2 regions of the Pseudomonas sp. GW821-FHT09E04 genome follow, and region 2 is predicted to be linked to the other one. Evidence: predicted binding sites of a transcription regulator. Region 2 holds the regulator's gene; the other holds the start of a gene.

Region 1 (7,415 bases), on a different contig from region 2:
GGAGACAGTCCAGCGCCACATGTCTTCTTCGTGCTCGGTCCAGGTGTCTTCCAGCACGCCGCCTTCATAGGAGATGTGCAGCAGGTTGGCATCCATCGAGTACGGGGATTTCTTCTTGCCGTGGCGCTCGATCGGGATCGCGTGCTTCTCGGCGTAGTCCATCAGTTTCTCGCGGGACAGCAGGTCCCACTCGCGCCAAGGGGCAATCACTTTTACGCCTGGCTTGAGCGCGTAGGCACCCAGTTCGAAACGGACCTGGTCGTTGCCCTTGCCGGTTGCGCCGTGGGAAATGGCGTCGGCGCCGGTTTCGTTGGCGATTTCGATCAGACGCTTGGCAATCAGCGGACGCGCGATGGAAGTACCCAGCAGGTACTCGCCTTCGTAAACGGTGTTGGCACGGAACATCGGGAACACGAAGTCACGCACGAATTCTTCGCGCAGGTCGTCGATGTAGATTTCTTTGACGCCCATGGCCTGGGCCTTGGCGCGAGCCGGTTCGACCTCTTCGCCCTGACCCAGGTCAGCGGTGAAGGTCACGACTTCACAGTTATAAGTATCCTGCAGCCACTTGAGGATCACCGAAGTGTCCAGGCCGCCGGAATACGCCAGAACGACCTTGTTTACGTCCGCCATGCCATCACTCCACGGGGTTCTACGGAAAGCCGAGGAGTCTACCGCTCAAACGCGATAATTTACAGAGGCGCGACAGCTTAAGACGACAAAGCGACAGAATCTGTCGAGAGGGCGACGATGACCGGCGGGTCAGGACGTCGCCGCAGCGTTGGCCGGTGTGCTGGCCTGAGGTGCAGGAGCGGTAGTCGGTGCCACCCGCGCAAGGTGCACGTTGACCCGACGGTTCTTGGCCCGGTTGGCGGCATTGGTGTTTGGCACCAACGGGTAACGCTCACCATGGAAGCGCACGGTGATCTGCGATTCCTGGATGCCGTTGGCCTTGAAGAAGTCGACCACCGCCAGGGCGCGCCGGCGCGACAGCTCGCGGTTGGTCAGGCGATTGCCGCTGTTGTCGGAGTGGCCGTCGAGCTCGATGTGGTTGACCGTCGGATCGGCCTTCATATATTCGAGCATGACTTGCAGCTTGGCCTTGGCGGCGGCGTCCAGTTCGATGCCTTCGCCGGGGAAACCGATCTGTGATTGCTTGACCTGCTCGAAATTCTGCGGGAGCAGTTTCGCCACGCAGGCCTGATAGTCGTTGAACGCCTTGCTGAACTTGACCGGCAACAGACGCACTTCCGACACACGGCCATCGCCCGATGCATGGCGCACCACGGGGCTGCGCCCGTCCATCAGGCCGCTGATCAGTTGCCCGGCCTGCGCCTGAGAACTGTTGAACAGGATATTGCCACTGCCGATCCTGACCGTGCCCAGATTGATATCGCCACGGCCCGGCTGCCAGGGCGCCGCTGCCGCCATCAAGGTCGCCGAACCGCCGCCGAGCATGGCGTTGTAGGCGTTCAGACGGAATGTCGCCTGCTCGCCGGCCTTGCGCACGAACTGGCCTGAGCCGAAATCGGTGATCGGCTGCGTCAGGCGGCATTCGAACTTGTCGCCCTCGACCGTCCACTCAATGTTCTCCAGACGGGTCTGGTAGGTCAGCGCCATCGCCGGAAGGCTGGCAAACACACTGAGCAAGGCTAAATAACGCTGGCGCACGGGAGGCTCCATTGGCTTCTACAACAAAAAGACCGATACATACATGTTTACGGCATACCTATGGGATATCGGACGCTCGTCGCAAAACTTGATAGCGAGTGCCTGCAAGAGTCTTTTCCGGTAGCATTCGCCTCAGTTTGACCCGCCTGGAATCCCCTCATGTCCGACCGCCTGACCCTGCTGCGTCCCGACGACTGGCACATTCATCTTCGCGATGGTGCCGTGTTGACCAATACCGTTGCAGATGTTGCGCGCACCTTTGGTCGCGCGATCATCATGCCTAACCTGGTACCTCCGGTGCGCAACGCCGCTGAAGCCGACGGCTATCGCCAGCGGATTCTCGCTGCCCGCCCGGCCGGCAGTCGTTTCGAGCCGTTGATGGTGCTGTACCTCACCGACCGTACCCAGCCCGAAGAAATTCGTGAAGCCAAGGCCAGCGGTTTTGTCCACGCGGCCAAGTTGTACCCGGCCGGCGCCACCACCAACTCCGATTCCGGGGTCACCAGCATCGACAAGATCTTCCCGGCGCTGGAAGCCATGGCCGAAGTCGGCATGCCGCTGTTGATCCACGGTGAAGTCACCCGTGGCGACGTCGACGTGTTCGACCGCGAGAAAATCTTCATCGACGAGCACATGCGTCGTGTGGTCGAGCGTTTCCCGACGCTCAAGGTCGTGTTCGAACACATCACCACCGGCGACGCCGTGCAGTTCGTCAACGAGGCTTCGGCCAACGTTGGCGCGACGATCACCGCGCATCACCTGCTCTACAACCGCAACCACATGCTGGTAGGCGGAATCCGGCCGCACTTCTATTGCCTGCCGATCCTCAAGCGCAATACCCACCAGGAAGCCCTGCTCGACGCCGCCACCAGCGGCAGCGCGAAGTTCTTCCTCGGCACCGACTCGGCGCCGCACGCCCAGCACGCCAAGGAAGCCGCCTGCGGCTGCGCCGGCTGCTACACCGCGTACGCCGCCATCGAGTTGTATGCCGAAGCCTTTGAACAGCGCAATGCGCTGGACAAGCTCGAAGCCTTCGCCAGTCTCAACGGCCCGCGTTTCTACGGCCTGCCGGCGAACACCGATCGCATTACCCTGGTCCGTGAAGAATGGACCGCCCCGACCAGCCTGCCCTTCGGCGAGCTGACCGTTATCCCGCTGCGCGCCGGTGAAAAACTGCGCTGGCGCCTGCTGGAGGAACACGCGTGAGTGAAGACCATTTCGACGACGAACTGGACGGTCAAGGTGGCGGCGGTTCACGCCATCCAATGGCAGCACGCTTTCGCGGCTACCTGCCGGTTGTCGTCGACGTAGAGACCGGTGGTTTCAACTCGGCCACCGACGCATTGCTGGAGATTGCCGCGACCACCATCGCCATGGATGAAAAGGGTTTCGTTTACCCGGACCACACCTACTTCTTCCGTGTCGAGCCATTCGAAGGCGCCAACATCGAAGCGGCCGCGCTGGAGTTCACCGGGATCAAGCTCGATCACCCGTTGCGCATGGCGGTCAGCGAAGAGACGGCCCTGACCGATATCTTCCGTGGCGTGCGCAAGGCCTTGAAGGCCAACGGTTGCAAGCGGGCGATCCTGGTCGGCCACAACAGCAGCTTCGACCTCGGCTTCCTCAATGCCGCCGTTGCGCGGCTGGACATGAAGCGCAACCCGTTTCATCCGTTCTCCAGCTTCGACACCGCAACCCTCGCGGGTCTGGCGTACGGTCAGACCGTGCTGGCCAAGGCCTGTCAGGCAGCCGACATCGATTTCGATGGCCGTGAAGCGCACTCCGCGCGTTACGACACCGAAAAGACGGCCGAGCTGTTCTGCGGCATCGTCAACCGCTGGAAACAGATGGGCGGCTGGGAAGACTTCGACGACTGAGGGTCGTCGGATTAAATCCCGCGCATGAAAAAACCGGCTCAAGAGCCGGTTTTTTTGTACCTCGACGTTGCGCCTTACAGGGCAGCAGCGTTCTCGGTCAGGTAAGCCGCAACGCCTTCTGGCGAAGCGTTCATGCCTTTGTCGCCTTTTTTCCAGTTGGCAGGGCAGACTTCGCCGTGCTCTTCGTGGAATTGCAGAGCGTCGACCAGACGGATCAGCTCTTCCATGTTACGGCCCAGCGGCAGGTCGTTGATGATCTGCGAGCGGACAACGCCTTTGTCGTCGATCAGGAACGCGCCACGGAAAGCCACGCCGCCTTCGGATTCAACGTCGTAGGCCTTGGCGATGTCGTGCTTCATGTCGGCAGCCATGGTGTATTTCACCTGGCCGATGCCGCCATTGTTGACCGGGGTGTTGCGCCAGGCGTTGTGGGTGAAGTGCGAGTCGATCGACACAGCGATCACTTCTACGTTGCGCGCCTTGAAGTCGGCCATGCGGTTGTCCAGAGCGATCAGCTCGGACGGGCAGACGAAGGTGAAGTCCAGCGGGTAGAAGAACACCAGGCCGTATTTGCCTTTGATGGCCGAGGACAGGGTGAAGCTGTCAACGATCTCGCCATTGCCGAGTACGGCCGGGACGGTGAAGTCAGGGGCTTGTTTGCCTACGAGTACGCTCATTGATATCTCCTGGTGTAGAAACTTGAAGTTCAGGGTTCGCGCCAGCCTGCCACCCTCAGGCGACAGCCCTGTGACACGAACCCCCTTCGCAAGGGCCGACCATCATACACTGCGTTTTTCGACTGTCCTTAACGGTTTTTCGCGAAATCCCGGCTGGCATTCAGCCATGCACCACCGTTCGTCAGTCACAGCCGTTGGCGATGAAAACCGTTGGGAAAGCACTTTGACAATCATTCTCGTTAACATTAAGATCCATCGCAATTGAGCCACAACCAGCGACGGTTCTCACTTATGTATGTTTGCCTCTGCACTGGCGTCACCGACGGACAGATCCGCGAAGCGATCTATGAAGGTTGCTGCAGCTATAAAGAAGTCCGTCAGGCCACCGGCGTAGCCAGCCAATGCGGCAAATGTGCCTGCCTCGCGAAGGAAGTGGTACGCGAAACCCTGACCAAGCTGCAAACCGCCCAGGCCGCGATCCCCTACCCTGTAGAATTTACTGCCGCGTAATTGCACCCATTTCAAAGAACCGGGCTTATGTCCGGTTTTTTTTATGCCTGAAAATCAATTGCTTAGCGACTAGACGCGGAACACAAACATTCTTATTCCGATTAATTTTCATATATTATTCAATAACTTAGGTTTGACACTTATAAGTACCAAGCTCAAACTCCGCCTTATATACCGCTACTTAGGGCAGGACTCCCATCATGAAAGGCGACGTAACAGTCATCCAGCATCTCAACAAGATCCTTGCCAATGAGCTGGTCGCGATCAATCAGTACTTCCTGCATGCGCGCATGTATGAAGATTGGGGCCTGAACAAGCTCGGCAAGCACGAGTACAAAGAATCCATCGACGAGATGAAGCACGCGGACAAGCTGATCAAGCGCATCCTGTTCCTCGAAGGCCTGCCGAACGTGCAGGACCTGGGCAAGCTGCACATCGGCGAGCACACCAAGGAAATGCTGGAGTGCGACCTGCGTATCGAGCGCACCGGCCATGCCGATCTGAAGACCGCCATCGCTCATTGCGAATCGGTTGGTGACTTCGGCAGCCGCGAACTGCTTGAAGACATTCTCGAATCCGAAGAAGAACACATCGACTGGCTGGAAACCCAACTGGGCCTGATCGATAAAGTCGGTCTTGAGAACTATCTGCAATCGCAGATGGGCGAAGACGAGTAATTAGCGAGCGCTAAACTCGAGACACTAAAAAGCCCCGCCCTCTTTCGAGAGGCGGGGCTTTTTATTGCCCGGACTTCAGACTCACCGAAATCCGGGCAGAAACCAATCAGGCTTCGGACTTGGCCGCAGCAGCCTTGGCGGATGCTTCCTTGACCAGAGTCTGCAGCTCACCGTTGGCGAACATTTCAGCCATGATGTCGCTGCCGCCGACCAGTTCACCGCCTACCCACAACTGCGGGAAAGTCGGCCAGTTGGCGTACTTCGGCAGGTTGGCACGGATTTCCGGGTTCTGCAGGATGTCGACGTAGGCGAACTTCTCGCCACAGCCCATCACAGCCTGCGCAGCTTTCGCGGAGAAGCCACACTGCGGGGCATTCGGCGAGCCTTTCATGTAAAGCAGAATGGTGTTGTTGGCAATCTGCTCTTTAATCGTTTCGATGATATCCATGGAGCACCTCGGCTGAACTTTCCGACTCATGGGTCGGCACGGTGGCGCATTGTAACGGAATCCCGAGCGCCCTGCTCGGTCTCCCCGACAGACATGCTCAAGCCGCCGCCACCGTCACCGGCACGCCATTGAGCGCCGCGTTGCCCGAGAGCTCGTCGAGCTGGCACTCATCGGTCAGGTCGTTGGCGCTGGAGCCCGGCTGGCCGCTGGCAATCGCCATCTGCACGCCCGGGCGCGCATGGCCCCAACCGTGTGGCAGGCTGACCACGCCCGGCATCATGTCCGCACTGCCCAGCACTTCAACCTCGATCTGTCCGACCCGCGAGCTTACGCGCACAAGCTGGCCATCGCTGAGCCCGCGACTGGCGAGATCCTCCGGGTTCATCAGCAACTGATGACGCGGCTTGCCCTTCACCAGTCGATGATAGTTGTGCATCCACGAGTTGTTGCTGCGCACATGGCGACGGCCGATCATCAACAGCTCATCGGCAGCCGGCGCCTGCAATGCGGAAAAGCGCGCAAGGTCGGCAAGAATTTCCGGCGGTGCCGCCTGGACTCGTTGATTGGTGGTCTTCAATCGCGGTGTCAGGTTGGGTTTCAGCGCCCCCAGATCCACGCCGTGCGGATGATCGAACAGCGTCGCCAGCGACAACTTGTGTTCGGATGCATCGCCATACAGGCCCATGCGCAGACCCATGTCGATCATCTTCGCCGGCGGCATCGTCGGCTTCAGTTCCTTGTCGGTCTTCGCCGCAAAGGCCTTGGCCAGGCCGACGAAGATCTCCCAGTCATGCAGCGCGCCCTCGGGTTTGGCAAGGATCGCCCGGTTGAAACGGGTGACGTTGCGCACCGCGAACAGGTTGAACGTGGTGTCGTAGTGATCGTTTTCCAGCGCTGAGGTGGACGGCAGGATCAGGTCGGCATAACGGGTGGTTTCGTTGATATAGAGGTCGACACTGACCATGAACTCCAACCCGTCCAGCGCCTGCTCCAGTTGCCGGCCGTTGGGCGTCGACAGCACCGGATTGCCGGCCACGGTGATCAGCGCACGAATCTGGCCCTCGCCTTCGGTGAGCATTTCTTCGGCCAGCGCCGAGACAGGCAGCTCGCCGCCGTACTCGGGACGGCCCGAGACACGGCTCTGCCATTTGTTGAAGTGCCCGCCCGAAGTGGACGCCACCAGATCCACCGCCGGCTCGGTGCACAGTGCACCGCCCACGCGGTCGAGGTTGCCGGTCACCAGATTGATCAGTTGCACGACCCAATGGCACAGCGTGCCGAAAGCCTGGGTGGAAACCCCCATCCGACCGTAGCAGACGGCGCTTGGCGCCGCGGCGAAGTCCCGGGCCAATTGGCGGATCTGTTCGGCAGGAACGGCGCACAGCGGGCTCATGGCCTCGGCCGTGAACGCCGCCACCGCTGCGCGAACCTCGTCCAGACCGTCCACCGGCAAATGGCTTTCCGTTGTCAGGCCCTCGCTGAACAGGGTGTTGAGCACACCAAACAGCAACGCCGCATCGCCACCGGGACGCACGAACAGGTGCTGGTCGGCCAT
Region 2 (7,415 bases):
GGAAATCCTGAAGGATCTCTTCATCGGCGCCGAAGCTCATTAGGGGGTGCTCCTACAGGTCTAAAAACCCAAAAAACCTATAATTCCAAAACTCTAGAATCCAAGGCTGGATAACAAATCGTCCACATCGTCCTGACCGGACACAACGTCTTCTCGTTTATCGGCATGAATCTGCGGACCTTCACCCTGCGAGAGATGTTTTTGTGGATCTTTTTCAGCGAGCATCGCCGCACGGTCATGTTCGATGCCCGCAAAGCGGTCCACCTGACTGGCCATGAGCACGAGTTTGAGCAGATTGCTTTCGACTTCGGTGACCAATTGGGTCACGCGCTTGATCACCTGACCTGTGAGGTCCTGGTAATCCTGGGCCAGCAGAATGTCGTTGAGGTTGCTCGACACCGCGCGGTTGTCCGCGCTGCTGCGTGCCAGAAAACCGTCGACCCGACGCGCCAGCTCGCGGAACTCTTCAGCCCCGACTTCACGGCGCATGAAACGTCCCCAGTCGGCACTCAACGCCTGGGCTTCGTCAGCCAGGCCATTGACCACCGGCGTGGCGCTTTCCACCAGGTCCATGGTGCGGTTGGCCGCCGCTTCGGTCAGCTTGACCACATAGCCCAGACGCTCGGTCGCATCAGTGATCTGCGACACTTCCTCGGCCTGCGGCATATGCGGGTCGATCTGGAAGTTGACGATTGCACTGTGCAGTTCGCGCGTGAGCTTGCCCACTTCCTGGTACAGGCCACGGTCACGGGTCTGATTGAGCTCATGGATCAGTTGCACAGCGTCGCCGAACCTGCCTTTTTCAAGGCTTTCGACCAGTTCGACCGCGTGTTTTTTCAGAGTCGACTCGAAGTCGCCCTGTGAAGATTCGTTATGCTCCATAGCTCCCCCGCGCGTCATCAGCCGATGCGTTCGAAAATCTTCTCGATTTTTTCTTTCAGCGCCTGAGCCGTGAAAGGTTTGACCACGTAGCCGTTAACGCCGGCCTGGGCCGCTTCGATGATCTGCTCGCGCTTGGCTTCAGCGGTCACCATCAGCACTGGCAGGTGCTTGAGTTTTTCATCGGCGCGCACGTGACGCAGCAGGTCGATACCGGTCATGCCAGGCATGTTCCAGTCGGTCACCAGAAAGTCGATGCTGCCGCTGTTGAGCACCGGAATGGCAGTGGTGCCATCGTCGGCTTCAACGGTGTTGGTGAACCCAAGGTCACGCAACAGGTTCTTGATGATCCGCCGCATCGTTGAGAAGTCATCAACGATGAGGATTTTCATGTCTTTGTTCAATTCGACCTCCAAGCAGTCTTAAACGCGCCCAGCACCTGGACGCGCCATTTCAATCAATCCGGCAAAGCACTCGATGACTGTCTGGAGCACAACAGAGCAAGACCGGTGCCGTTCACCACCGCACCAGCCTCGTTCGCAGCGTCCCCACACTGCCTTCAGCGCGCTCGCCACTCCCCCAAACGCCCCCGCAAGCGGGCCGCGCACTGGCTGTGTAACTGGCTGACCCGCGATTCACTGACGCCAAGGACTTCACCGATTTCCTTGAGGTTCAGCTCTTCGTCGTAGTACAGCGCCAACACCAGTCGCTCACGCTCCGGCAAATTGGCAATCGCGTCCGCCAACGCAGCCTGGAAGCGCTCATCTTCCAGATCGCGCGACGGCTCAAGATGAGCACTTGCGCCATCCTCGTGCAGCCCTTCGTGTTCGCCGTCCTGCAACAGGTCGTCGAAACTGAACAGTCGGCTGCCCAGGGTGTCGTTCAAAATCCCGTAGTAATCGTCGAGACTCAATTGGAGTTCGGCCGCAACCTCGTGATCTTTAGCGTCACGGCCGGTTTTAGCTTCAATCGAGCGAATCGCGTCGCTGACCATACGGGTGTTGCGGTGAACCGAGCGCGGTGCCCAGTCCCCCTTGCGTACTTCATCGAGCATGGCGCCGCGGATCCGGATGCCCGCGTACGTTTCGAAACTGGCGCCTTTGCTGGCGTCGTATTTGGTCGAGACTTCGAGCAGGCCGATCATTCCGGCCTGGATCAGGTCTTCGACCTGCACACTGGCCGGCAATCGCGCCAGCAAGTGGTAAGCAATGCGTTTGACCAGTGGCGCGTAACGCTCGATCAGCTCGTACTGCGCGTCACGTGCCGACTTCTTGTAGAAATTCATACCGCTGGCGGTCATAGCACAGGTCCTGCCGTTTGCTGCACGAGGCGCTCGACGAAAAATTCGAGGTGGCCGCGCGGATTGGCGGGCAGCGGCCAGGTGTCGACCTTTTGCGCGATCGCCTTGAACGCCAGTGCGCACTTGGAACGCGGGAAGGCTTCATAGACCGCACGCTGCTTCTGCACCGCCTTGCGCACGCTTTCGTCGTAAGGCACCGCACCGACGTATTGTAGGGCGACGTCGAGGAAGCGATCCGTGACCTTGGTCAACTTGGCGAACAGATTGCGACCTTCCTGCGGGCTCTGGGCCATGTTGGCCAGGACGCGGAAGCGGTTCATGCCGTAATCGCGGTTGAGCAGTTTGATCAGCGCGTAGGCGTCGGTGATCGAGGTCGGCTCGTCGCAGACCACCAGCAACACTTCTTGCGCCGCGCGAACGAAACTGACTACCGAGTCACCAATACCCGCAGCGGTGTCGATCACCAGTACGTCGAGATTGTCGCCGATGTCGCTGAACGCCTGAATCAGACCGGCATGCTGGGCCGGGCTCAGGTGAACCATGCTCTGCGTGCCGGAAGCGGCCGGCACGATGCGGATCCCGCCGGGGCCTTGCAACAGCACGTCGCGCAGCTCGCAGCGGCCCTCGATCACATCGGCCAGGGTACGTTTGGGCGTGAGGCCCAGCAGAACGTCGACGTTCGCCAGACCCAGGTCGGCGTCCAGCAGCATGACCCGACGGCCAAGCTCTGCCAGCGCCAGGGACAAGTTCACTGACACGTTAGTCTTGCCGACGCCACCTTTGCCGCCGGTCACCGCGATCACCTGTACGGGATGCATGCTGCCCATGTTATTTCTTTACCTTGTCTTGCATAGACGGAGGCCACATTACTGGCTGCGCGTTCACAACCGGAACAATGCATGGCAGACCATCGATGTAGGTACAAAAACTGTTCATTACCTCAGCCAACCTGCTTGGTGGGACTGTGGTAGATATCAGCGAACATGTCAGCCATGGCTTCTTCGCTGGGTTCTTCCTGCATTTGCACACTGACGGCGCGGCTGACCAATTGATGACGGCGCGGCAGATGCAGATCATCCGGAATCCGTGGGCCGTCGGTCAGGTAGGCGACCGGCAGTTCATGACTGATCGCCAGGCTCAGCACTTCGCCAAGGCTGGCCGTCTCATCCAGTTTAGTCAGGATGCACCCGGCGAGCCCGCAACGCTTGTAACTGTGATAAGCGGCGGTTAGAACCTGTTTCTGGCTGGTGGTTGCCAGTACCAGATAATTTTTCGACCGAATGCCACGACCGGCCAGGCTTTCCAGCTGCATGCGCAGTGCCGGATCGCTGGCCTGCAGGCCGGCGGTATCGATCAGCACCACGCGTTTGCGCAGCAGTGGATCCAGCGCCTGCACCAGGGACTGGCCCGGGTCGACGTGGGTCACCGACACATTGAGGATCCGGCCCAGGGTTTTCAACTGTTCCTGAGCACCGATGCGGAAGCTGTCCATGCTCACCAGCGCAATGTTCTGCGCGCCGTACTTGAGCACGTAACGGGCGGCCAGTTTGGCCAGGGTGGTGGTCTTGCCCATGCCGGCAGGACCGACCATGGCAATGATCCCGCCCTCTTCCAGCGGCTCGACTTCCGGGGTGGCGATCATCCGCGCCAGGTGCGCCAGCAACATGCGCCAGGCCTGACGAGGTTCTTCGATATCGCTGGTCAGCGCCAGCAGGTCGCGGGACAACGGGCCGGACAAGCCGATGCGTTGCAGACGACGATAAAGGTTCGCCTGAGCCGGACGGCTGCCTTGCAGCTGATTCCAGGCCAGAGTGCCGAGCTGCACTTCCATCAGCTCGCGCAGGCTGTTGAGTTCGAAACGCATCGAATCCAGCGCACGCGGATCAACGCCAGCGGCAGCCGGCGCAGGTGCCGGAGCTGGACGCGCCGGAGCAGCGTAAGTCGGTTCTGTCAGAGGCTCGGCAGCCGTCAGCGGCAGGCCGGCGGTCAATGGCAGACCGGAGAACAACTGGCGATTGGTGTTGCCGTCGGCTTCACCACGCATGCTCAGTTCGGCCTGGGCGGTGACGATGCGCGACTGGGTCTTGCGCAGCTCATCTTCGAGTTCCATGTTCGGAACCCGTGGCGCCAGCGCCGACAATTTGTAATCCAGCGCCGCCGTCAGCTCGACGCCGCCGGCAATGCGGCGGTTGCCAATGATGGCGGCATCAGCGCCCAGCTCATCACGAACCAGCTTCATGGCCTGACGCATATCGGCGGCGAAAAAACGCTTAACTTGCATAAACCACTACCTCAGCCGTTGGGCCCTACTGTCGCAACGATGGTCACTTGCTTGTTGTCCGGAATTTCCTGGTAGGCCAGCACATGCAGTCCAGGGACTGCCAGGCGGCCAAAGCGCGAGAGCATCGCGCGAACCGGGCCTGCTACCAACAGGATCACCGGCTGACCTTGCATTTCCTGACGCTGCGCCGCTTCGATGAGCGAACGCTGCAGCTTCTCGGCCATGCTTGGCTCCAGCAGAACGCCCTCTTCCGAGCCTTGTCCTGCCTTCTGCAGACTATTGAGCAATATTTGTTCCAACCTTGGCTCCAGCGTGATAACTGGCAGCTCCGACTCAGTCCCTACAATGCTTTGGACGATGGCGCGAGAAACGCCGACCCGCACAGCGGCCACCAAAGCGGCGGTATCTTGACTCTTGGCGGCATTGTTGGCGATGGCTTCGGCAATGCTGCGGATGTCGCGCACCGGCACGTGTTCGGCCAGCAGTGCTTGCAGCACCTTGAGCAGTTGCGACAGCGACACCACACCCGGCACCAGCTCTTCCGCCAGTTTTGGCGAGCTCTTGGCCAGCAATTGCATGAGTTGCTGCACTTCTTCGTGGCCGATCAGCTCACTGGAGTGCTTGTACAGAATCTGGTTCAAGTGCGTGGCGACCACGGTACTGGCATCCACTACGGTGTAACCGAGCGATTGTGCCTGGGCGCGCTGGCTGACTTCGATCCACACCGCCTCCAGCCCGAAAGCCGGATCTTTGGCGGTAATGCCGTTGAGCGTGCCGTAGACCTGCCCCGGGTTGATCGCCAGTTCGCGATCCGGGTAGATCTCGGCTTCGGCCAGGATCACGCCCATCAGGGTCAGGCGATAGGCACTCGGCGCCAGGTCGAGGTTGTCGCGGATGTGCACGGTCGGCATCAGGAAGCCCAGATCCTGCGAGAGCTTCTTGCGCACGCCCTTGATCCGCGCCAGCAATTGCCCGCCCTGGTTGCGGTCCACCAGCGGAATCAGGCGATAACCGACTTCCAGGCCGATCATGTCGATTGGCGTCACGTCGTCCCAGCCCAGCTCCTTGGTTTCCATGGCGCGGGCCGGCGAAGGCAGCAGCTCCTGCTGACGCTGAACCTCTTGCAGCGCCTGCACCTTGGCGACGTTCTGCTTTTTCCAGAACAGGTACGCGCCACCAGCCGCCAGGGCCGCCATGCTCAGGAAGGAGAAGTGCGGCATGCCCGGCACCAGGCCCATGACCGCCATCAGACCGGCCGCCACCGCCAGCGCTTTCGGCGAGGCGAACATCTGGCGATTGATCTGCTTGCCCATGTCTTCCGAACCGGAAGCACGGGTCACCATGATTGCTGCCGCTGTAGATAACAACAGTGATGGCAATTGCGCCACTAAACCGTCACCGATGGTCAGCAGGGCGTAAACCTTGCCGGCGTCGGCGAAGGTCATGTTGTGCTGGAAGATACCGACGGCCATGCCGCCGATCAGGTTGATGAACAGAATCAGCAGGCCGGCGATGGCGTCACCGCGAACGAACTTGCTGGCACCGTCCATCGAACCGTAGAACTCAGCCTCTTGGGCGACTTCGGAACGACGGGCCTTGGCCTGGTTCTGGTCGATCAGACCGGCGTTGAGGTCGGCGTCGATTGCCATTTGTTTGCCGGGCATCGCGTCGAGGGTGAAACGCGCGCTCACCTCGGAAATCCGCCCGGCACCCTTGGTGACCACGACGAAGTTGATGATCATCAAGATCGCGAAGACCACGATACCGACCACGTAGTTGCCGCCGATCACCACCTCACCGAAGGCCTGGATCACCTTACCGGCAGCGGCGTGGCCGTCCTGACCGTGGAGCATCACCACCCGCGTCGACGCCACGTTCAGCGCCAGCCGCAACAGCGTCGCCACCAGCAGGATCGTCGGGAACACCGCGAAATCCAGCGGCCGCAACGCGTACACGCAGACCAGCAGCACGACGATCGACAGGGCAATGTTGAAGGTGAAGAAGACGTCGAGCAGGAACGGCGGCACCGGCAACATCATCATCGCCAGCATGACCAGCAGCAACAGCGGCACACCCAGATTGCCCCGACTGAGATCGGCAATGTTCGAGCGAGCACTGTTGATTAACTGAGAGCGATCCACCGGTTTTCCCCGTTCCTTTAAAGCAAACTTTTGACGCCCAGAGCGGGCGCACGGCGGCTACTGCAAGAAGCCTTCCAACTTTTGCGGGAACGGGGAATAGAGCGATTTGAACAGTTTTATGGCGCGCACTTTACGACTTGGTGGCCGCAAGGATCTGTTGTGGAGGGATATCCCCAAATTGCAGTCCTGTGGGGTTTATATACAAGGTGCCTTCACGCATCTGCGTATCGCCGACCGGAACCATATCCTCCCCCATATACCCCAAAGTCCCACGCTCGAAAGGCGCGTCTTGCGCCGGGTCATCATGAGCCTCGAAAAGCGTGAAGGCCCATTCGAACAGCATTAGAGGAAGGTCTTTGATTGTGATTGGAGGTGATGTGGACTGCCCCTCCAGCGGAGGGAATTTATATTTGCGGCCCGCAGTGATGACCAAAGGGTTTTGCATCAGGCCGAACCGAGGTTTGGCGACATACATTTGAAACGGCCACGAGGTAAACCAGTCCGCATCGTAATACAAGGGATCGCTGATCAAACCGAACAACGCCGCGGCAGAATCGATTGACCTTGTGACATCAGCGTACGTCCCAAACACCCCTAGCCCGGTCATCGGAACCCTGATCCTGTTGAGCCCGGAGTCGAAATACGCGGGGATCAATTCATTGGCCGCTTCCTTGAAGTAAGTAAAATCCAGAAAGGCGTGAAACGTCATCGTGTAACCAATAGCCGCCTCGTCTGGATAATCCTTCAGTTCGCCCGCCACAAATTGCAACTTCATGCCTTTGAGCTGTTTGTACTCGGACACGCTCATGATCCA

The links. The regulator FliA, encoded in region 2, starts transcription of late flagellar genes. The targets are predictions, from matches to a motif close to CTAAAGTTTNNNNNNNNNNNGCCGNTAA.
Region 1: a site for FliA is predicted at 1,737-1,764, ahead of AC07N4_RS22275 (flagellar protein MotY). Genes of this name have one in related genera too.

The regions. Positions count from the first base shown of each region.
Region 1 covers NZ_JBWKOR010000006.1:130,420-137,834, reverse strand. Annotated here, with positions in the region: gene AC07N4_RS22280 (argininosuccinate synthase) at 1-633, opposite strand, end outside; gene AC07N4_RS22275 (flagellar protein MotY) at 763-1,671, opposite strand; gene pyrC (dihydroorotase) at 1,831-2,877, shown strand; gene rnt (ribonuclease T) at 2,874-3,548, shown strand; gene AC07N4_RS22260 (peroxiredoxin) at 3,623-4,225, opposite strand; gene AC07N4_RS22255 (bacterioferritin-associated ferredoxin) at 4,517-4,735, shown strand; gene bfr (bacterioferritin) at 4,936-5,412, shown strand; gene grxD (Grx4 family monothiol glutaredoxin) at 5,519-5,860, opposite strand; gene AC07N4_RS22240 (molybdopterin oxidoreductase family protein) at 5,958-7,415, opposite strand, start outside.
Region 2 covers NZ_JBWKOR010000002.1:106,789-114,203, forward strand. Annotated here, with positions in the region: gene AC07N4_RS06760 (chemotaxis protein CheA) at 1-40, opposite strand, end outside; gene AC07N4_RS06765 (protein phosphatase CheZ) at 94-882, opposite strand; gene AC07N4_RS06770 (chemotaxis response regulator CheY) at 900-1,271, opposite strand; gene fliA (RNA polymerase sigma factor FliA) at 1,439-2,179, opposite strand; gene fleN (flagellar synthesis regulator FleN) at 2,176-3,006, opposite strand; gene flhF (flagellar biosynthesis GTPase FlhF) at 3,120-4,460, opposite strand; gene flhA (flagellar biosynthesis protein FlhA) at 4,472-6,601, opposite strand; gene AC07N4_RS06795 (hypothetical protein) at 6,732-7,409, opposite strand.